2 regions of the Salipaludibacillus sp. CF4.18 genome follow, and region 2 is predicted to be linked to the other one. Evidence: riboswitches for the same ligand, from Rfam matches in the RefSeq annotation. Region 2 holds a riboswitch; the other holds the start of a gene.
What was found. A riboswitch is a leader RNA that binds a small molecule or an ion and turns the genes downstream of it on or off. The one in region 2 is predicted to bind S-adenosylmethionine.
Positions count from the first base shown of each region.

Region 1: another riboswitch for S-adenosylmethionine. It lies ahead of metK (methionine adenosyltransferase); the one in region 2 lies ahead of ACHABW_RS14270 (homoserine dehydrogenase).

Region 1 covers NZ_JBIMEV010000005.1:55,895-67,040, reverse strand. The annotation lists gene ltaE (low-specificity L-threonine aldolase) at 62-1,081, shown strand; gene ACHABW_RS05250 (class I SAM-dependent methyltransferase) at 1,132-1,710, shown strand; gene ACHABW_RS05245 (tetraprenyl-beta-curcumene synthase family protein) at 1,902-2,966, opposite strand; gene ACHABW_RS05240 (alpha/beta fold hydrolase) at 3,122-3,931, opposite strand; gene ACHABW_RS05235 (gamma carbonic anhydrase) at 4,099-4,620, shown strand; gene metK (methionine adenosyltransferase) at 4,845-6,056, opposite strand; SAM riboswitch class I at 6,217-6,337, opposite strand; gene ACHABW_RS05225 (YrzI family small protein) at 6,611-6,874, opposite strand; gene ACHABW_RS05220 (ABC transporter substrate-binding protein) at 6,950-7,942, shown strand; gene ACHABW_RS05215 (ABC transporter ATP-binding protein) at 7,967-8,740, shown strand; gene ACHABW_RS05210 (ABC transporter permease) at 8,745-9,524, shown strand; gene ytkD (RNA deprotection pyrophosphohydrolase) at 9,545-10,051, opposite strand; gene ACHABW_RS05200 (twin-arginine translocase TatA/TatE family subunit) at 10,453-10,662, opposite strand; gene mobA (molybdenum cofactor guanylyltransferase) at 10,884-11,146, opposite strand, start outside.
Region 2 covers NZ_JBIMEV010000023.1:2,102-13,247, reverse strand. The annotation lists gene ACHABW_RS14290 (3-hydroxyacyl-CoA dehydrogenase NAD-binding domain-containing protein) at 1-667, opposite strand, end outside; gene ACHABW_RS14285 (hypothetical protein) at 943-1,212, shown strand; gene ACHABW_RS14280 (spore coat protein) at 1,234-1,563, shown strand; gene secY (preprotein translocase subunit SecY) at 2,045-3,346, opposite strand; gene ACHABW_RS14270 (homoserine dehydrogenase) at 3,554-4,840, opposite strand; SAM riboswitch class I at 5,065-5,203, opposite strand; gene ilvD (dihydroxy-acid dehydratase) at 5,458-7,158, opposite strand; gene zupT (zinc transporter ZupT) at 7,292-8,101, opposite strand; gene ACHABW_RS14255 (dipeptidase) at 8,315-9,685, shown strand; gene ACHABW_RS14250 (type Z 30S ribosomal protein S14) at 9,831-10,016, opposite strand; gene ACHABW_RS14245 (hypothetical protein) at 10,225-10,524, opposite strand; gene ACHABW_RS14240 (uracil-DNA glycosylase) at 10,679-11,146, opposite strand, start outside.

The DNA of each region.
Region 1 (11,146 bases), on a different contig from region 2:
TCCGGACAGAGGCTTTCTTTGGTGTCCTTCTATAAAAAACAAATAAAAGGTGTGTGAAACAATGATTGATTTACGAAGTGATACGTTAACAAAACCCAGCCAAATAATGAGAGATATGATGTCGCGTGCAGAAGTTGGCGATGATGTATATGGAGAAGATCCTACGGTCAATGAATTAGAGGCTTATGCTGCAGAAATAACCGGAAAAGAGGCCGCTCTTTTTGTCACTAGTGGAACACAGGGAAATCAAGCAGCGGTATTAGCACATACGCAGCTAGGTCAAGAAGTCATTATGGATAGAGATGCTCATGTATTTATCTATGAAGGTGCCGCTATTTCCGCTTTTGCCGGCGTCCAATCCAGGACATTACCTCACGATCGTGGCCAAATAGCCATCAAAGATCTAAAGGCGGCCATTCGATCTGATGATGTTCATCATCCGGAAACGGGATTAATATGGCTCGAAAATACGCACAACCGTGGAGGCGGAGCGGTTCTCCCAATCGAATATCTGAAAGAAGTTCATCAATTTGCCAAAGAGGTTAGAGTTCCCGTACATATGGATGGAGCTAGAATTTTCAATGCAGCTGTTGCTAGCGGTGTTGCTGTAAAGGAAATCACCCAACATGTAGATACCGTTCAATTCTGTTTATCGAAAGGCCTTGGAGCACCTGTAGGCTCTATTCTCGCGGGGGACCAATCTTTCATTCATAAAGCACGGAAGAAACGAAAGATGCTCGGTGGTGGTTTACGTCAAGCAGGTATTTTAGCTTCAGCCGGATTACTGGCTTTACGCTCCAATATTGACCGATTAGCAGAGGACCATCAGAATGCTGTGCTGTTAGCCGAGGCCATTAACACATATACAGACTTATCCGTTAATCACCCTGTTGAAACGAACATCGTCATTGCGGAAACAGATCAATCTTCAAGAACCGCTCAAGAGTGGGTCGAACTATTAGCACAAAAGAATGTGAAAATTATTCAGTACAAGGCAGAGTCACTTCGATTCACAACGAATTTAGATGTTTCGAAAAAAGACATTGAAAAAGTAATAGAAGTATTAAAAGAGATTAGCTAGAAAAGAGGACAAATAATGAGACGAGAAACAAAAAACGGAGGTCTACGAGGATGAAACTATCTGGAGTCCTTCCTTTTGCACGCGAACTGTTAATGAAATCTGTTTCGAAAGGTGCTATCGTGGTTGACGCTACAGCGGGAAATGGTCATGATACGTTGTTTTTGGCTAAACTCGTTGGCGAAAACGGAAAAGTATACAGCTTTGATATCCAAGAGAAAGCGATAAAGTCTACGCAAGCAAGGCTCGAAAACGAAGGAGTGGAAAAACAGGTCAAACTAATTCATGATAGTCATGATCATTTGACCGCTCACTTAGAACAGAACCATCATAAAAACATTAGCGGAGCTATCTTTAATTTGGGTTACCTCCCCGGTCCAGACACGGATAAAAACGTGGTCACTGCAGCTGAGTCAACCATCAGCGCTCTTCATCACATAATGGAAAACCTCCTTCCTGAGGGAATGATCGTTCTCGTTGTTTATCACGGACATGAAGGAGGAAAACGAGAAAAAGAAGCGCTATTACCTTTTGTAAGAGGTCTTCGCCAAGATGAGTACCACGTGCTAGAATACCAATTTACCAATCAACGAAACAATCCGCCATTTATTATTGCTATAGAGAAACGATAGGGCAGGTTTTGACGAGATCATTCGTTCACTATAACCAGGGAAATGCTCGTATTTGCTACTAGCGGATGCTCTCTGTGCGGGCACCTTTTTCAGTCTCCTCGGGAAACTCGCCCTTGGGGTCTGAAGATTCTCCTGCTGTTACTCCTTACAAAAAGATGATTGTGCAGAATCCTGAGAACCCGTAGAAACTTTTATGTTTTGCTTACTTGTCTGTACACCCACCCATTTAAATAAAAAAACACTGTTGAGGCGCCGCCGCTTCGGATAAGTCGGTTACCTTGTTTTCTTAATTGCGGGTCCTGCTTCACTTTTGCATCAGCAAGATAGATTGCAAGGAGACCATTGTTTATAAGACGATGAAAGGCACTATCAGGAAGACTTTTCAAAGATTTCTCTGCCTCATGGAAAAAATGTTCCATTCTGCGAAGCATGTCCTCTTCGGTTTCATAGTAAAAACAAAAGTTTAAATCGCCTCCTTCTTTATCCTCTTCTCGATCAATAAAATAATCCATTAATATATGGAGGCCTTGTACCCACGGAAAGTAACCATTTTTAATAACATTTGCTTCTTCTTTAGTCATTGTATCTTTGCCAGCAGCATAGGCAGTCAGACAAAAAATACCTAGAGTAGATCCCGTACAGGCTGAAAACTCAAACCATTCCATATCAGGCATCCTAGAGCGATACCCTTGAAACCAAGCCGTCAGTCGAGGAACACGGTCGGGTTCTTTTACATGCTTATGTACTTGCAAATCACTATACATCTCTGATAAGGATACATTCTCACTATGAACAGCAGAGTAGGAAGGAAATCGTTTGATACATTCCTGACAAGTATTTACAAGCGTTTTTAGATAACCTCCATCGTCTTTTTCTTCACGAAAACGATAATAATCTCTCGTTGGTGCATCAGGAGTTAGTGCATCCGGCATCGACTCATGTAGAGCCTGAAAATCATCCGGGTTTTGCGAAGTACTCCGATCGCAAAGATTATCAAGATAATCACTGATTGTTTGGTACGCAACGATAAAGCGCACGGCTTCGCGAAAGTTTTCTCCACTTAACAGTGCATACACTGCTCCACCTTCGCAATGGAACGTTTTTGAGTCAATACTCATTAGCGCTTGCGAGCGTAACTCCTCATTTGGGATTTTCTCGGCTAGCTCACGCCACTCAGTTATAAACTCGTGCACTGTAGGAATGACGTGCTTGTAAATTTTATACATCATCGTCCAAGATTTCTTCGGTAAATTCATTCCTTTTCCTCCGTCAATTCTTATCATTTTAGATCCTATAAGAAAAACAGCAGGGCTGTCTTTTATTACATACAGCGTAATCTTTAAAGCCACCATCATTTAAGCATCAAGAGCGAACTTCCCTTGATGCGTGTGGCGTAAAGATAGCTGTCAACTTATAAATTCTTATCTCTTTCTAGTAAATGAATCGTCACAAATCCAAGCATATGTGCTAGCACACGATCTCTTTCCGGTTCGTTAAGCACCTCATGGTAAAGTCCTTTCCATTCCTTATAATACTTATCATTTGTATTTATGTTGTTGAACCATTTTTCCACTTCGAATTTATTGACGATCCGATCATCTCCTCCTTGCATGACTAAAAGAGGAACCTGTGGAAAACTTTCTTTCTGTTCGTGGACTAATTTCATCGATTTTTCTAATTCCGTGTACCAACGTAAGCTTACTCTTTTAACTAAACGATCATCTTCAGCGTCTCTTTTTCGCATGATTTCATCTCTTGTGCCTGTCCCTTTCTTAAGTCCTGCTGGAACACGATAAGTCGGTATGACCCGATGTAAAAGATTTGCTACGAGTTTTTTACTGAACGGAGTTTTATTGTATAAACCAAAACAAGGAGAAGATAGAATTACAAGACTTGGCAAATTTGCTGCTGGCATTTCCATCAGTACCCTAGTTGAAATTAATCCTCCCATGCTGTGCCCTAAAAGTATCACTGGTAGATCATATTCTCTTGCTTTCTTTAACCATGTATTTACTGTTTCTATGTATTCATGAAAATTCTTGATGTGTCCTCTAGGTCCTTGAGTTACACCTTGTCCTGGCAGATCTCCCATTAAAACGTGATATCCCGCGTGATTCAATTGGCTAATGATCCACTTGTAACGTGCATGATACTCCCCTGCACCATGAACAATAACAAACACACCTTTCACTAGATCACCTTGGAACTCCCATTTCCACATCTCGATCCCTCCATAAAATTTACTTCCCTGTATTTTCCCCTCTGATCTGTTTGATAGTCAAGTAATAGGGTATCAGTAGTCCAGTGAAAATGTCAGAATTATTCCTTTCATGAGCCTACGTTTGATACACTAGCAGTATAAACTTCAAATAAGGAGAGTGACCTATATTGGCTATATATCCGTATAAAGAACAGTGGCCTGTCATTAATGAGAGTGCCTACATAGCTGACAATGTTGTGATTACCGGGGACGTAACAATCCATGAGAAGGCAAGCATTTGGTTTAACACTGTCATTCGTGGTGATGTTGCTCCAACAATTATAGAAAAGGGAGTAAATGTTCAAGATAATAGTACACTTCACCAAAGCCCTAACAACCCATTAATATTAAAAGAAGGCGTAACGATTGGCCACCAGTGCGTATTGCATAGCTGCGTGATTGAAAAGAATGCCTTAATTGGCATGGGCTCGATTATTTTAGATAATGCGGAAATTGGGGAGGATGCTTTTATCGGCGCCGGCAGCCTTGTGCCACCGGGTAAAAAAATTCCGCCAAGAACATTAGCACTTGGACGTCCAGCGAAAGTTGTCCGAGATTTAACAAGCGAGGATATCGCTGAGATGAAGCGAATTCGCGAAGGTTATGTAGAAAAAGGCCAATATTACAAATCACTCCAGAAGAATGTATAGTGAATATAAGCAGTTAAGAAAAACGCGTAACGTCTTTTAATAAATACAGCGTGATCTTTTAGCCACCCCCGAGTAGCACCTACGAAGTGTGTGTAGTGCTACTCGGGGGTGGTTTTCCCTTGACAAGCGTGGCTTAAAGATAGCTGTCAACGTTATAAATTATCTCGCAAAAAAGGGTGACTCCATAGGTCTTTATTACCTATGGAGTCACCCTTTATCCTATTTTATTGACTAGCTAACTCTAAAGCTTGTTCACTTAGCAAGTTGGCTTTATCTGTTTGTTCCCACGGTAACTCAATATCGGTTCTACCGAAATGACCGTATGCTGCCGTTTGCTTGTAAATCGGGCGACGTAAGTCCAACATTTTTATAATTCCAGCGGGGCGCAGGTCAAAATTCTTCCTTACGACTTCCACTAAAACATCTTCGCTTACTTTTCCAGTATCAAATGTTTCAATAGCAATGGAAACTGGCTGTGCAACTCCGATTGCATAAGCTACTTGGACTTCACAACGATCCGCTAAACCAGAGGCAACGATGTTTTTCGCTACATATCTAGCCGCATAAGCACCGGATCGATCTACTTTCGTAGCGTCTTTTCCAGAGAATGCTCCTCCACCGTGACGAGCATATCCTCCATAAGTATCTACAATGATTTTACGTCCTGTAAGTCCTGCATCACCTTGAGGCCCACCAATGACAAATCGACCAGTTGGGTTAATAAAGTATTTTGTATTTTCATCTAATAATTCCTCAGGGACAATAAAATCGATAACTTCCTTCTTCAAATCTTTTTTGATTTGAGCTAACTCAATTTCAGGATGATGTTGAGTAGAAATGACAATCGTATCAACCCGAATTGGATTTTGATCCTCACCGTATTCCACCGTTACTTGAACTTTACCGTCAGGACGCAAGTAATCAATGATTTTTTCCTTACGTACTTCCGCTAAACGACGCGCAAGCTTATGTGATAAAGAAATTGGCAATGGCATTAACTCAGGCGTTTGATTATCTGCATAACCAAACATTAATCCTTGGTCTCCAGCTCCTATTTCTTCAATTTCTTCGTCGGACATTTGCCCTTCTCGAGCTTCGTATGATTTATCCACACCTAAAGCGATATCAGCTGATTGTTCATCAATCGACGTCAATACAGCACACGTTTCAAAATCAAAACCATATTTGGCTTTTGTATAACCAATTCCTTTAATCGTTTCTCGGACTACTTTTGGTATATCCACATACGTAGATGTAGAAATTTCTCCTGCTACTAACACTAATCCAGTGTTCACAGAAGTCTCACAAGCTACTCGAGCATTTGGATCCTTCTTCATAATTTCATCTAAAATAGAATCCGAAATTTGATCACAAATCTTATCCGGATGCCCTTCTGTTACTGATTCTGATGTAAATAAACGCGTTTTCCCTACCACAATACGTACCTCCTTGGTATCATCCATCCTATTTTTAGGATGTGCTTCATCATCTACGGTACTCGTTCTCCCAGCAGAATGGTCCAATCCAATGATCTCAAAAAAATATAAAAAAACCCTTTCCAATAGAGGAAAAGGTTACGTTCCATCCGCCTTTAACCTCTTATCGACCAAGACATACGGTTAGATATGTCTTGCAGGTTAGCACCGTTCACCTTTTTACAGTGGTGATGGTTGCTGGGCTTCGTCGGGCCTGTCCCTCCGCCTACTCAGGATAAGAGTATCCGTTCGCAAAAATAATACCGTAAATTTAATCGTCTGTCAACTGCAAATGTCGATTTATCACGTAAATTAGGTAGTGCCGCACAAGTCTATAGCAAATAGAAATGGTGTTATTGCTAGTTTATACGAGATAATGAACCGGTTGGGTAAATAATCCATTTCCGTACATATTTAAGTAACAATGCCCTCTATCCTGACCTCCATTCAACCCTAGATACGATTATTTCAGAGGGAAACAAAATCATTTGATCCCCCCACCCGTTCATTTACAATTATAAGAAAAACTTACCATGTTTTGTTTTTTCCTCTCTTAATCTTTCCTCCCCACTGTTCATATCAACTTGCGATTCCGTGTGATCATTTCGTCTGCGCCTTGAAATAATAATGGTAATAAAAAAAATGTGAATAGTCATTTTCTTGTCTCCTCGTTTAAACTCATCTCTTTCTGTCTGATTTAAGTTTATCGAAAATGCCGCTTTCTCTAAACGATCTCTAGTCTGTTTCTGTCTCCTACCCAAGTCTGATCTTTTTCTCATTCCTTCGCACACATCCGCCCATTCACACATACGTTATCTAATCAAATAACTATAGATTTATGAAGGAGGAGCATCATGTCTCGTTTTAAAAAATTATTGTTACTATTGTGTTTACCGGTAGCTATACTTACAGCTTGTGGTCAGGAAGAAGAGTTAAAGGAAGTAAAATTGGCAGAGGTTACACGGTCCATTTTCTATGCACCTCAATACGTAGCAATTTCTGAAGGGTTTTTCGAAGAGGAAGGATTAGATGTTGAACTAACAACCACATGGGGTGGAGATACAACGATGACAACATTGCTGTCTGATGGTGCCGATGTCGCACTAGTAGGAGCGGAAACATCCATCTACGTCTATGCCCAAGAAGCAAATGACCCACCGATTAACTTTGCTCAACTGACACGAACAGACGGTACGTTTCTTGTCTCTCGTGAACCTGTTGAAGACTTTGAATGGGAAGATTTAAAAGGAAGTACATTCCTAGGTCAAAGAAAAGGCGGCATGCCGCAAATGGTTGGAGAATACGTGCTGAAACAGCATGATATCGATCCGCATAACGATCTTGAACTCATTCAAAACATCGACTTCGCGAACATCACCTCCGCCTTCGCTTCCGGAACAGGTGATTATGTGCAACTATTTGAGCCTCAAGCGACACTTCTTCAAGAAGAAGGAGTTGGCCATATTATTGAATCGTTTGGTACCGAATCTGGTGAGGTTCCATATACTGTTTATATGGCAAAGCAAAGTTTTATCAATAAAGACCCGGAAACTATGGAGAAATTTACTCGAGCTATTTACAAAGCTCAACAATGGATCAATGAGGAAGATCCTTCTACTGTTGCCGAATCCATCGAACCATTTTTTGAAGATACTTCTTTAGAAATCATTGAACAAGTGTTCATCAATTACAACGAACAAGGATCCTATGCACCTTCTCCATTAGTGAACGAAGAAGGATGGAATAACCTTCAGTCAATTATGGATGAAGCTGGCGAATTACCGGAAGAAGTACCTTATGATGAATTGGTGAATCGAGAATTCGCTGACCAGATCATGTCAGAATAATGGAAGTTAAGAGAGGAGAATATCATGGCTATATTAGAATTGCAGGATGTAGAAAAAACATTCTTTTCCTTGGAAACAATGACAACTGCCATTGAAAATATTAATTTAACGATTGAAAAAGGAGAGTTTATTTCTTTTATTGGTCCTAGTGGCTGTGGTAAAACAACTCTCCTCTCTCTTGTTTCCGGATTAATCCTTCCAACGAAAGGTCAAATCATCTTGGATGGAGTCCCAATAGAAAAACCTACTCCTGAAACGGGGTATATGCTTCAGCAAGACTATCTGTTTCCCTGGTTATCCATTGAAGAAAATATATTACTTGGACTAAAAATATTAGATAAAACATCTAAAGAAGAAAAAGAACGCCCCATCAAATTGCTGGAACAGCTCGGTTTATTAGATAAACTAAAAAACTATCCTTATGAGCTCTCCGGGGGCATGAGACAACGTGTGGCATTAGTCCGCATGTTGTCTACTGACCCGGAGCTTCTTCTATTAGATGAACCTTTCTCCGCTTTAGACTATCAATCAAAACTAAAATTAGAGGATCTTGTTTTTTCGACCATTCGTGCCCATAAAAAAACAGCTATTCTTGTTACACATGATATTGGAGAGGCGATTGCGATGAGTGATCGAATTATTTTATTAGCTGGTAGACCAGGAAGAATTCAAAATGAATTTATTATTCCAAAACAGCTTTCGCAGGAACTCCCCTTTAAAGTACGAACAAGTGACACGTTTAACTCCTTATTCCAAAAAATCTGGAAGGAGATGGAATCCAGTGAAGAATCATCGTAAAGAAATGCTCCAAGAATATAAAAAGAAAGAAAAAAAGAAAAGAGGATGGATAAAACTATCGCAACTAACTATTCTAGTTTCATTTTTCCTTGCCTGGGAAGTGACAACTGCTTTACGCTGGCTGGATCCTCTTCTTTTCAGTTCGCCGTCCCGTGTCTGGGCCTTGTTTTTGGATCGGATACAAGATGGCAGCTTATTTCTCCATACATCTGTCACCCTGTTTGAAACCGTGTTAGGGTTCATTTTAGGCACAGGTGTCGGTATCATTATCGCTGCTCTTCTTTGGTGGTCACCGTTTCTTTCGAGGGTGTTAGATCCCTATTTAGTGATCTTGAATTCCATGCCTAAGGTAGCACTGGGACCTATCTTAATCGTAGGACTGGGACCTGGATTTACGTCGATTATTTTCATGGGGGCTTTAATCTCAGTCATTATTACCACGATGGTTATCTATAGTGCTTTTAAAGGAGTAGATGATAACTACTTAAAAGTCATTCAAAGCTTTGGGGCAACAAAATTTCAATCCTTTTCGACAGTAATTTTCCCTGCCTGTTATCCAACGATGATTTCTACCTTGAAAGTAAATGTTGGCCTTTCCTGGGTTGGCGTAATAGTAGGTGAATTTCTAGTTTCGCAGCAAGGATTAGGCTACATGATCATTTATGGCTTCCAGGTTTTCAATTTCACATTGGTAATGTTATCACTCGTCATTATTGCTATACTTGCTACGTGTATGTATCAAGGGGTTGAACTCATAGAAAAAAAACTCATCCGTCACCATTAAAAGCTAAGTGACGATGAGTTTTACTGTTCTAACGTATGATTTTCATGCAAAAAGCGTTTATTTACTTCATCAAGACTTAGCTCAAGAACATCATCCTTCATAATAAAACTATACTGATGATTATGACGGACATTACCTGGAATTTGCTTAAGTAGTTTAGGGCCCTTCGTCTCGAAATAATTTTTTTTGGAAATAAGTTCGCTAACACTCGCAAAATAAACATTTTTAATGACAGTTTCACTTTTCCCAAGCACTTTGTACTGTCCAATATAATACAAATCTTCCACTACTCCACCAGTCTCTTCAAATACCTCACGCTTAGCTGCAGTCTCGGCATCCTCTCCCGGTTCTACTTTTCCACCTGGGAATTCAAGTCCCCGAGAAGGATGAATCGTGAGAAGCCAGCTGCCTTTATATCTGGCAACAACCCAAACATGCTTTGGGTCTCCGGAAAAAGGATGATTGGCAGTGGAAAAGTTTACTGTATTGTTATAATAATCTTGAAATGATATGTGATTGGTCAACATCTTTCCCCTCCAACAAAACCTTACTTATTCTTATGTTAAGTTTAGTCAACATATCGAATTTTGTCTAATAGACCGCTTTGTAATTTTATGTACCAGTTGAAGAACCACGCAGAAAGTTTTTGGTCTGTGGAAGCTGAAACGTGCCTGTGGAATGCGTCCACCAGTACAGCATATTCGAGCTCTTTCCGTTCGAACTGAGGCAACAATGTATAAGAAAACAACCTTAAGTAAATAAGATCCTGTCCAACTTGTCCTATTATATCTTTCCCCTCTTCACACCCATTAAAACACGCCATTCGAAATTGATTTAATAAGACTTCACTCTATTTCTTACTAGTATCTACTCCTCTAAGAGGCAAAAACAAAAGAGACCATTCCTGGCCTCTTTTAGAATTTTATACTTATTTTTCATCATTAGTTACTTTTCGAGCTTCCTTCTTCATATCATCAATAGGATCTGTAACGTCTTTTGTTAGTTCCCTTGTAGATTTCTTGAATTCTCTTAGTGTTTCTCCTGCAGCTCTTCCAATCTCAGGAAGCTTGCTTGGACCAAAAATAACGAGAGCGACAACCAAAATAAGTATTAAACCCGGCATGCCTATGTTTGCCATATAACTTCACCTCTTATTTTTCATTATACATTCTTCAGTGCTAAATTTCCATACAGAGTTTGTTCAAAAAGGTTTGTGCAATGGCTACACACGCCGCGTTGCTTAGAGGATTTTTAAAAAGGCAAAAAAACCTTCTTTTTGAACATCCTCATATAGAAAATATCCATTTATTTATCCCGCTCTATCTAAACTGAATCTCATAATTTTTTATTTCTAGTTCCTCAAGGCTTACTCTTTTGGCTTTTAACCCAGGAATAATCTTCAGGATTATTCATATTAAAAAACAACTTTTCAATTTCTTTTTCGGAATAACCAGCTTTAAGAAATTCTTCTTCAGTGACAAACCTTGAATTTATCTGATTAAACACGTCTCGTAAACGCAATTTATTCTCTTTCAAGCTTTGTTCAATAGTCGGTAAGACACGTCGATGATACAAAGCCATTAACGGTTGTGCTCTCCCATTAATTAAAGGAATGACAGCAT
Region 2 (11,146 bases):
TTACTGTTACGAGCAAGCCATAAGTACCGATTCTGTTTGCAATAAAGTTTGGTGTATCCTTGGCTTCCACGACTCCTTTTCCGAGTGTCTCTTCCCCAAATTGCTTCATAAACTTAACTACTTCATCTGATGTATCCTTTGTTCGAATCACTTCTAACAATTTCAAATAACGGGGTGGGTTAAAGAAGTGCGTTCCAAGAAAATGACTCTTGAAATCATCAGATCTACCCTCGGCCATCGCTTCTACAGAAATTCCGGATGTATTAGAACTTACAATTGAACCTGGTTTACGGTGTTCATCTACTTGCGCAAATACCCTCTGTTTAATCTCAAGGTTTTCAACAACTACCTCAACAATCCAATCAACTTCCGCCAAACGATTCATATCATCTTGCATGTTCCCCGCTTCAATAAATTCGATATTTTCTTTTTTTGCAAGCGGTGCTGGTTTTTGCTTCAAAAGTTTTTTTATCGATTCTGAAGCTAGTCTATTTCGAACAATTTTATCCTCTAACGTAAGCCCTTTTTTCTGTTCCATTTCATTTAGCTCTCTTGGCACTATGTCCAATAATATCGTTGGAATGCCAACATTTGCGAGATGCGCTGCAATACCTGAACCCATGACTCCTGATCCTAAAACTGCAACTTTACCGATTCTTTTCAGCATGAAGTACCTCCTTCTCCCTATCTTGAATGAATACTCATTCATTTTTAAGGCAAAAAATATGGCGCCTATAATTGCGCTTTTTTTATTCTCAACTATCTACACCTATAACTATATATAATTTTCACCTGATACGCAATAGAATTAACAAAAAATTTTAATTTCGTATTCAACTAATTTTTTTCATTTGTTGATATTAGGAATATCTCCTCATCTATTGTGAAAACTAACTTAGGTAACAACGTCAACGAATATTAGCAGATAAGGAGGAATGTTAGATGCAACAACAACCAATGAACCAACAGGGGCAATCCATGTCGCAGCCACCACAAGTACTTACGGATAAAGATCTTCTCTACATTAGTGACATGCTGTCGTGGAACCTTATGGCTATGAAAAAGGCTAATGATATGTCACAAAATTGTTCTGATCAACAAGTTTCTCAATCGTTGGATACTGCTGGAAGAATGCATCAGCAACATTATCAGACATTACTTTCTCATTTACAGAATAATTCTAATCCACAAGGAACATCAACTCTACAATAATTATTAGAAAGGAGTGTTTATATGGATCAGCAAACAAATAAAATTTCAAACCCGCCTACACAAGTACCAAAAACACCTCAAATGAATGCTCGCGACTATGCTAACGACATGCTGTCTACCGAAAAATATATGACAGACGCGTATGCGACAGCACTTAACGAAGCAAGTCACGAAGCGTTATACTTAGACATTGAAAAAGCCTTTCTAGATTCACAGCGATGTCAGAGGGAATTATTTAACTTGATGTTTGAGAAAGGCTGGTATAGCTTTGAAAAAGCAGATACCCAAAAAATAGATCAAGCTTTTCAACAATTCTCAGGCTATAGCAGTCAATTCCCCTACCAACAATAAAAAATTGCTTTATATCATCGAAGGTTGTTTGAAAGAATTACCGCTCCCTTTCCGTGGATGATCCGCGAGCCTCCTCGATCAAAAAAACGATCTGCGGGGTCTCGCTTGGATCATTCTTCCACAGGAGTCTCGCGGATTCTTCCAAACAACAATTTTTTATAAAGGCAGTTTCGAAACGTTATTGTTTCTGAACTATGAAAAGAATAAATACAACCTTGTTGAAGGGCTGTCTTTGTAGACTTTCATTATTTAAAAAATAACTCGAAAGAGCGAAGGCGGCGACTCCTACGGGAAAAGCAATAGCTGAAGACCCCGGAGGACGACGGTTTTTGTCCGAGGAGGCTGAAGCATTGCCCGTGGAAAGCGTCCGCCTAGAGAGGATTCGAGTCCTCTGTTAAAAAGATACAACAATCTCTAAAAAAACATGAATCCTATAAAAAAACTGAGCCGGTATATTGCCCGACTCAGTTTTTTTATTTTATTATGAACTTCTCTTCATGAAACCTGTATAACGTCGTTCGATTAATTGACTTTCGATGCGTTTCATTGTGTCTAAAGCAACCCCAACAACGATGAGAAGGCCTGTCCCACCAACTTGAACAGATGGTGGAAGTCCTGCGAAATTACCAAACAGGAGAGGCAACACAGCAACCGCCGCTAAAAATAATGACCCTACAAATGTTAAACGGTAAAGAATCCGGATAATGAATTTCTCCGTAGTTTTTCCGGGTCTAATACCTGGGATAAAGCCATTTTGTTTTTGTAAATTTGCTGCCATTTGTTCAGGATTCATTTGAACAAACGTATAAAAATAAGCAAATGCAATGATAAGCGCGGCATAGACAATCATTCCGATTGCATTTGTATAATCAAATGTCTCAACTATCCATCTGGCAGTTGCACTTCCCTCACCAAAAAAGTTCGCTACTGTCGGCGGGAAAATGAATAAAGACATTGCAAAAATAACAGGAATGACTCCAGCCGTATTTACTTTTAAAGGAAGATGAGAGGACTGGCCACCTGATGGTTTACCTCCAGGCGTTATTTTTTTCGCATATTGAATAGGAACCTTTCGTTCTGCTTGCTGAACGAAAATAATACCAACAATAATCGCCAAAATAGCTAGTAGAATAAGTACTACTGTAATAATATTCAGAAACAATTGATCGCCAACATCCGTAAAATACATGCTGTACAATTGATTAACTCCTCCAGGTATACCTGAAGCAATACCAGCAAAAATCATGATGGAAATACCATTTCCAACACCATTAGCGGTAATCTGCTCCCCTAACCAAAGAAGAAATGCCGTTCCAGCAGTTAATATGACTGCTATGAGTAAATACGTTGAAATCGTTGGATCCGGTACCAATCCTGGCATAATATTATTAAAGCCAATGGACATCCCTAAAGCTTGAATAAAAGCAATTCCTATCGTTCCGTATCGAGTAACCTGGGCCAGCTTCTTTCGACCGGATTCACCTTCTTTTGCCCACTCTGCGAAAAGCGGTACAACATCCATTCTAAGTAGCTGCACGATAATCGATGCCGTGATATAAGGCATGATTCCTGTGGCAAAAATAGAAAAATTCTCTAAGGCGCCTCCGCCAAATTGGTTTAAGAATCCCAATGCAGCAAGGCCTTCAAAATTAAGAACGTCGGCATTTACACCTGGTGCTGGTATGTGAGCGCCAATTCTAAAAAAAAGAAGAATCGATAGTGTAAAAAAGATTTTGTTACGCAAATCACTAATACTCATCATGTTCTTAATTACTCTAAACATAAATATACACCTCAACCCTATAAATTATGTATAACTTCCTATTAAAGAATACCACAATAATCAGAAAAATAGAGCATTTTTTTGAAAGCCCTTACTTTTATATTATTTTTATACCGTACCTTTAATATAAAGGAAGCTTTTAAGGGCCCAATTAGTCGAAAGAGACTTTCTTGGACCCTTCACATAAAAAACTTTTACTTCCAGTATTTAGGACACTTTTGTTTGAGCTATAGAAAGTGGAAAGACTTCTGTATGATCTCCGGAAAGAGGATAGGCTACTACCGTATCATTTAAGCAAGTGAATAATTCTTCTATGGCTTTATTGTCTCCGGTTATGACAATCCCTTCACGCCCATCCACTCTTGATACTTTAGAAATATAATTCACTGTAAACTGATTTTCTAACTGCGGTCCAAGTTTTTCTCCGGTTAAAAGCCATGCTTTCAGCGGTTCAACAACACTATCATCCTCAGAATGAGATAAAATCATTTTTTCGAATTCGATTCCGGATACCGGTTCTTCTTCACTTGTACCTGTCCAGAAATTTATCAAATCCTCGACAACGGCACTTGCTGTAGGAAACTTACCTGCTCCCGGACCTTGAAAAAGCAAGGAACCTACGATGTTCCCTTGAACGTGAATGCCATTGTTGACACCCTCTACCCCATACAAAGCGTGATCAGATAGCACAAATCTTGGCTCTACACATGCCGATACTTTGTCCTTACTTTTTTCTAATGAAGCAACGTGTTTAATTCGTCCACCGAAAGTTTCTGCAATTAATAAGTCATTCACGTTTACACCTCGGACTCCCTTTGGTTTTTCAGTCTGCCAATTCGGAGCGACACCGTATATCCAATGACTTAAAATCTGTGTTTTAAAATACGCATCCCATCCGTCCACATCTTTATCAGGGACTGCTTCCGCGTACCCATGAGCTTGCGCTTCTTCTAGTGCAGTCTCAAAGGAAGTCCCTTCTTTACGCATTTTAGTTAGAATAAAGTTTGACGTGCCGTTTAGAATACCTTCAACTTTTTCTAAAACATTTGATTTTAAGGTATGACGAATACTCGTTAAGATTGGGATTCCGCCTGCCACTGCTGCCTCGAAAAATAACCGGCAATGATTACTTCTAGCCAGCGTCAACAATTCTTCCCCATATTTAGCCACCAGCTCTTTATTAGCCGTTATCACGGAAACCCCTTGCTGTAATAAAGCTTTCACATATGGATAAGCGATCTCAGCGTCAGGGGAAGCTTCTACAACCACATCTAAATCTTCACGATCGATAATCGCTTGAAAATTATCTGTGACTTCTGTGTTATCGCCTAGTTCTCTTACCTTACTAGCATCTTTCACTAAAACAACCGGAATACTATAAGGACCGCCAATTAGCCTTTCCAACTTGTTTCTTTGCTCTATCAGAGTTTCATAAACCCCACTTCCAACAGTTCCGAACCCTATGATTGCTAGTTTTTTCACAGCTTTGCTCATGTGAATATTCCCTCCCAATGTTGAATTGTATACATCTCTATTTAAAAATGAGAAAGATACAATACATAATTTTCTTCATAAAACAGTGTTTGTTTACATAAATAAAATAAATGTCGTACACGCTAATTTCTCGAATCAAAATAATTCTACGTAAATTAATAAAACTCCCTATCAATTTAATGAAGGGAGTTTGGAAGATGCGTAACTTAAAAAACAATTACATTTCCTCATCTCCCAAAGCATTCTAATAAGAATCCCTTGCAGGAATTAGCACCTTGTATTTAAAGACATCACACATTCATGCGTCTTCATACCGGTTGCTGGGTTTCATAGGGCCAGTCCCTCCACCACTCATGATAAGTTGAATATTTGAAGTTGTAAGAATACTTTATCACTCTAGTGTATGCTTGTCAAAAGCAATTTTAATGGTTGCATTTCCACGCAACGCGCAACGCAATCATTTTAGCACCTTACCTGTTCATTTCACTACCTAACGCACTCATTTCAGCACCTCACCCATTCATTTCCAAGCCCAACACAATCATTTGCCCAACTACCAAACCAATTTTAACGCACAAAAAAAGAGGCTGCGATGATTCACAGCCTCTACCTCTTTTTTACAATTTATCTAGATCCAAATCAGTTACTGCACCTTTAGCAGATGATGAAACTAATTTTGCATACTTGGCTAGAATACCATGCTTATACTTTAAAGCAGGCTGTGTCCAAGCCGCTTTTCTGCGTCCTAGTTCTTCATTCGTAATTTTAAAGTTTACTTCTTGCGTCTCGCTATCAATCGTAACGATATCTCCATTTTGCAGCAATCCGATTGGACCTCCTACAAAGGCTTCCGGAGCAATATGACCAATAACAAACCCGTGCGATCCACCTGAGAAGCGACCATCTGTCATAAGTGCGACTTTACCGTTAAGACCTCTACCAACGATCATCGCTGTAATAGAAAGCATTTCTGGCATACCAGGGCCGCCTTTTGGACCTACGTTACGAATAACAAGAACGTCTCCAGCTTGAATTTCGTTCGCTTCAATGGCAGTAGTAGCATCTGCTTCACTGTCATAAACTTTCGCCGGTCCTTCAAAACGACTAATTTTTTGACCGGACATTTTAGCTACTGCCCCTTCTGGAGCAAGGTTTCCACGTAATACAACAAGCGGACCGTCTGGTTTAATAGGATTATCAAACGGACGGATGATAACTTGTCCTTCTTTAAGCGCAGGAGCTTCCGCTAAGTTTTCTGCAATCGTCTTGCCTGTTACAGTTAAGCAATCACCGTGAAGTAGACCGTGCTCAAGCAATAATTTCATGACAGCTGGAACTCCTCCAACCTCATAAAGATCTTGCATGACATATTTTCCACTTGGCTTTAGGTCGGCAAGGTGAGGAACATTCTTTCGGACTCTTTCAAAATCATCCAATTCCAATTTAACGCCCGCTGAATGAGCCATTGCAGTTAAATGTAATAACGCATTTGTAGAACCACCAAGTGCCATAACTACGGTAATAGCATTTTCAAAAGCTTCTTTTGTCATGATATCTCTAGGATAGATATCTTTTTCAAGTAATTGAACGACCAATTCTCCAGCTTGTAAACATTCTTGCTTCTTGTAATCATTTATTGCAGGTGTAGAGGAAGATCCCGGAATACTCATTCCTAAAGCTTCTACTGCGGATGCCATCGTGTTCGCAGTGTACATGCCGCCACAGGCTCCTGCCCCTGGACATGCACTACATTCCACTTTATGAAGCTCTTCATCGTCAATTAATCCTGATTGATGTTTTCCGACTGCTTCAAAAGAAGAAACGATATCGATGTCTTCTCCGTTATGTTTCCCTGGCTGAATAGTTCCACCATATACATAAACTGACGGTAGATTTAATCTTCCCATTGCCATTACACAGGCTGGCGTTGTTTTATCACAACCACCGATAGCTACGATGCCATCCAATCGTTCTGCTCCAACTACTGTCTCAATTGAATCTGCGATAACTTCTCTACTCGGAAGCGAATAGTTCATTCCTTCATGACCCATTGCAATTCCGTCAGCAACAGTAATCGTATTGAAAATCATCGGAGCGCCTCCTCCATCGGAAGCACCTGTCTTGGCATGACGAGCCAACTCATCAATATGTACATTACATGGCGTTACCTCACTCCATGTACTAGCAATGCCAATCATAGGTTTTTTGAAATCTTCGTCTGTAAAACCGACTGCTCGAAGCATAGATCGGTTCGGCATTCTATTCACGCCTTCACTTATTACTTTACTTCGTATCCGTAAATCCTTTTTCTCACTCATTATTTCCACCCTTTCAATATGTTTCAAACCATTGTTAGATTATCTTTTCTATATTCATTATCATACGCATTTCAGCACATCAACGCAATGAGTTTTCTGAAAACAATTTTAATTTTGACAGAATTATGTCCTTTTAGATCACCAACAACAAGCTTATTGCCATGACAGCCATTCCTGACATGAGTCCATAAATAGGAAGATGTGTTTCATCATACTTTTTTGCAGCTGGTAATAATTCATCAAGTGAAATGAAAATCATGATACCCGCAACCCCGGCAAAAATGATACCGAAAAGGACATCATTCAAGAAAGGCATCAGTATTAAAAAAGCTACTATCGCTCCGAGCGGCTCAGCTAAGCCAGATAAAAAGGACAATTTAAATGCTTTTTTCTTATCGCCGGTAGCATAATAAATCGGGACTGAAATTGCGACACCTTCAGGGATATTATGAATGGCAATCGCTATTGCTATTGCTACCCCTAATCCAGGATCCTGCAAGGCAGCGGTGAATGTTGCTATCCCTTCAGGAAAGTTATGGATGGCAATCGCTAACGCCGTAAATGTCCCCATTTTTAAAAGATCCGCGTTATCCGCTGGCAGTGTCCGTGTACTCATTTCTTCCACTTTCTTTACTTCATGAGGATTCCCTTGCTTCGGGATTAATTGATCAATAATTGCAATGACGATCATTCCGCCAAAAAAACCGGCTACGGTCGCCCAACTTCCAGGCTGTTCCCCCAACGCACCGACAAGCGATTCCCTCGCTTTAAAAAAGATTTCCACCATTGAAACATAAATCATTACCCCTGCTGAAAACCCGAGAGTAAATGATAAAAATTTTGTATTTGTTCTTTTCGCAAAAAAGGCAAGTAAGCTGCCAATTCCCGTTGCTAGACCGGCCACTAGCGTTAGTCCAAGTGCAAATAATACATCGCCGTCCATCTTATTTCCTCCATTAACTTTATTTTCGTTAAAACTCTAATCTATATCTTACATTTTTAACGTCTATAAGAAAAGGATGTTTCTACATCCTCCTACAGTCTATGATAGTTACCTTGCTTTTCGCTACTCTCAATTTTTAAAATGCTCCTATTTATGTATTTATAGTGTTCACTTCTGAATTATGACACAATATAAGAAAAAGGAGGTAAATTTATGACTGAATCAGTTTTAGGCTACTTACAAGACAATCGTGAACGACTCCTGAAAAGGCTCGAGGAGTTTCTAGCCATTCCTAGTATAAGCACAGACAAGACAAATCTGGATGATGTTCGTAAAGCCGGACAATTTGTCGCAGATTACTTAATTGAAATTGGCTTTAACAAAGTTGAATTAAAAGAAACTGCCGGTCATCCTCTTGTTTATGCAGAGTGGTTGGAAGTAAAAGATGCACCAACAGCCTTGTTTTACGGGCATTATGATGTCCAACCTGCAGATCCACTTGAATTATGGGATAGTGAGCCATTCGCACCCGAAATTCGGGATGGGAAAATATTTGCACGAGGGGCAAGTGACGATAAAGGGCAAGTATTTATGCAACTGGCTGTTTTTGAAGCCTTCATGAAAACAACGGGAAGCCTTCCACTAAATATCAAAGTTTGCATAGAAGGGGAAGAAGAAACTGGAAGTGAAAATCTCTATCCGCATCTAAAAGAAAATAAACAAATGTTCGATGCTGATTTTGCGATGATATCTGATTCCGGTATGGTTGAAAAAGGTCAACCAACGATACTTTATGGGCTCAAAGGTTTTACTGGTCTGGAAGTTACCGTCCAAGGACCAAATCGTGATCTTCACTCAGGATTGTATGGCGGCGCCGTGAAAAACCCTGCAATGGCACTCAGTCACTTGCTAGCCTCGTTGAAGGATGAGGATGAATACGTCACAGTACCTGGTTTTTATCATGGTGTCGAAGAATTATCCGCCCACGAGCGACAACTTATGAACGAAGCTCCAGGAGAAGATTATCCATCATCACTTGGAATCCCGGAAACGACACCAGAAAAAGGTTTTACAGCAAAGGAACATACAATGGCTCGTCCAACACTTGAGATAAATGGACTGTATAGTGGCTACCAAGGTCCAGGAACGAAAACGATTATACCCTCGACTGCCACAGCAAAAATCACATGCCGTTTGGTGCCTGGACAAGATCCAGAAGAAGTTCAAGAGTTGCTCACAAATCACCTTCTGAACGCTTGTCCAAAAGGAGTCACTGTTTCGGTTCAAAAAGAAGCTTTGTCAGCAAAAGCATATAAAGTCGATCCAAACCATCCACTTTTAAAGAAAGCTGCTGAAAGTTACTCGTCCGCATTTGAGAAAGAGGCGGTATTTGTTCGTCTAGGAGGATCGATCCCAGTTGTGGAATCCATCGATGAACTTTTCGGAATGCCGGTTATCTTACTCGGTTTCGGAACTCCTGAAGACAACCTGCATTCCCCTAATGAGAGTTTCCCTCTCTATCATTTTGATAAGGGAATGGAAGTCCTCGTACATTATTGGCAAAACGTTGCAGATAAGAGATGACTGCATGGCTCTTAATTCCCGCACCAACCTATCCAACATTGCTGATAAGTCGACAAAGAAAAGCACCTCTTACTTACTCCCATTTTCACGGGGGAAAGAGGTGCTTTTTATAAGGAAGATTTAACATTCTAAATCTTGATTTATATTACCAGCTTGCCTTTTTCACTCCGGGGATTCTTCCTTGATGAGCAAGTTCTCTGAAACAAATCCGACAGAGTTTAAACTTTCTCAGTACTGAATGAGGGCGTCCACATTTTTGGCAACGGGTGTATTCCTGAACTTTAAATTTAGGTTCACGCATCGATTTCGCGATCATTGACTTTTTAGCCATGCTTTTCCCTCCCATTTCCTAGTTAAAAGACTAGTCTAAAGGAAATCACTTTCAATACTAGGTGATTTAAATGGGAATAAAGGTAACATTATCTAAACACATGGAATTCTTATTCAATGAAAGGTTCCTATATTGTCGTGTACTTTAGAATACTTAAATCTCTACGTCTGCTCGGATAAAAACTGTTCTCCGTGATCTTCCAACTAACTTAAGAAGGCCTTATGGGAGCATCTTTATACGGGTCTTCGGTCGCTTTATCTTTGTCATCGTGTGTTAAGTGGGCTCCGGGATCTTTCCGAGGTAAGCCTTGGTGCAAATTACGGTTTTCGTAAGCAAAGTTACTGTAATATTGTTGCCCCTCTTCCCAAGGAGTACTCTTGTTTTCTACGGGCTCATTTGCGTTGCGGGGAGAGCCATATGGACCTTCTGAAAATTCCTCATGAGTAAGAAAATTTCTTTCTGTTTCTACTGTAGAAAAATCGGTATAATTTTTATCGTCTCCGACCATTTAAATCCCTCCATTCCATTGGCATAGTCATAATATAACCAACTTACAAAGAAAAAATGAAAGGCTATTTTCTCTAATAGTTCTTTTTGGAGGCAATATTTGAATCCGTTTCAGCAGACTCTTTCTAAGGAGATAGTTCAGTGTACTCCTTCTATTATTCAGTATCCTTACCTAAAAAATCTTTCAAAACGAGTAAATCGGCGTGGATAAGTTCAAGTACTTTACGATTGTAGAAAAACGCTGCTGGATGAAATGTTGGAAAAATCATGTAATGTTTTTCTGTCCATTTATATTTATCTTTATCAAGGCGCAAGACAGGTCCTTTAATCAATTTCCCGTGACATTCTGTGATTTTCTGCCCCGGTCCGACTAATCGACGTAAACCAATATTTCCTAATGCAACGATTACTGGTGCCTTAACATTTTCAATTTCATAATCGAGAAGGGGTGCATGAGCTAAAATTTCCCTTGCTGTGGGAGCACGATTATATTTCCTTTTTACAATCGTACCATCTCTTTCCTTTTTTTCTCCCCATCGATAGGGACGACTTCGGACGGCACTCGTTATATAAACATCCTCTCTTGTTAGTCCGACCATTTCCAGAAATTTCATTAGTTCCTT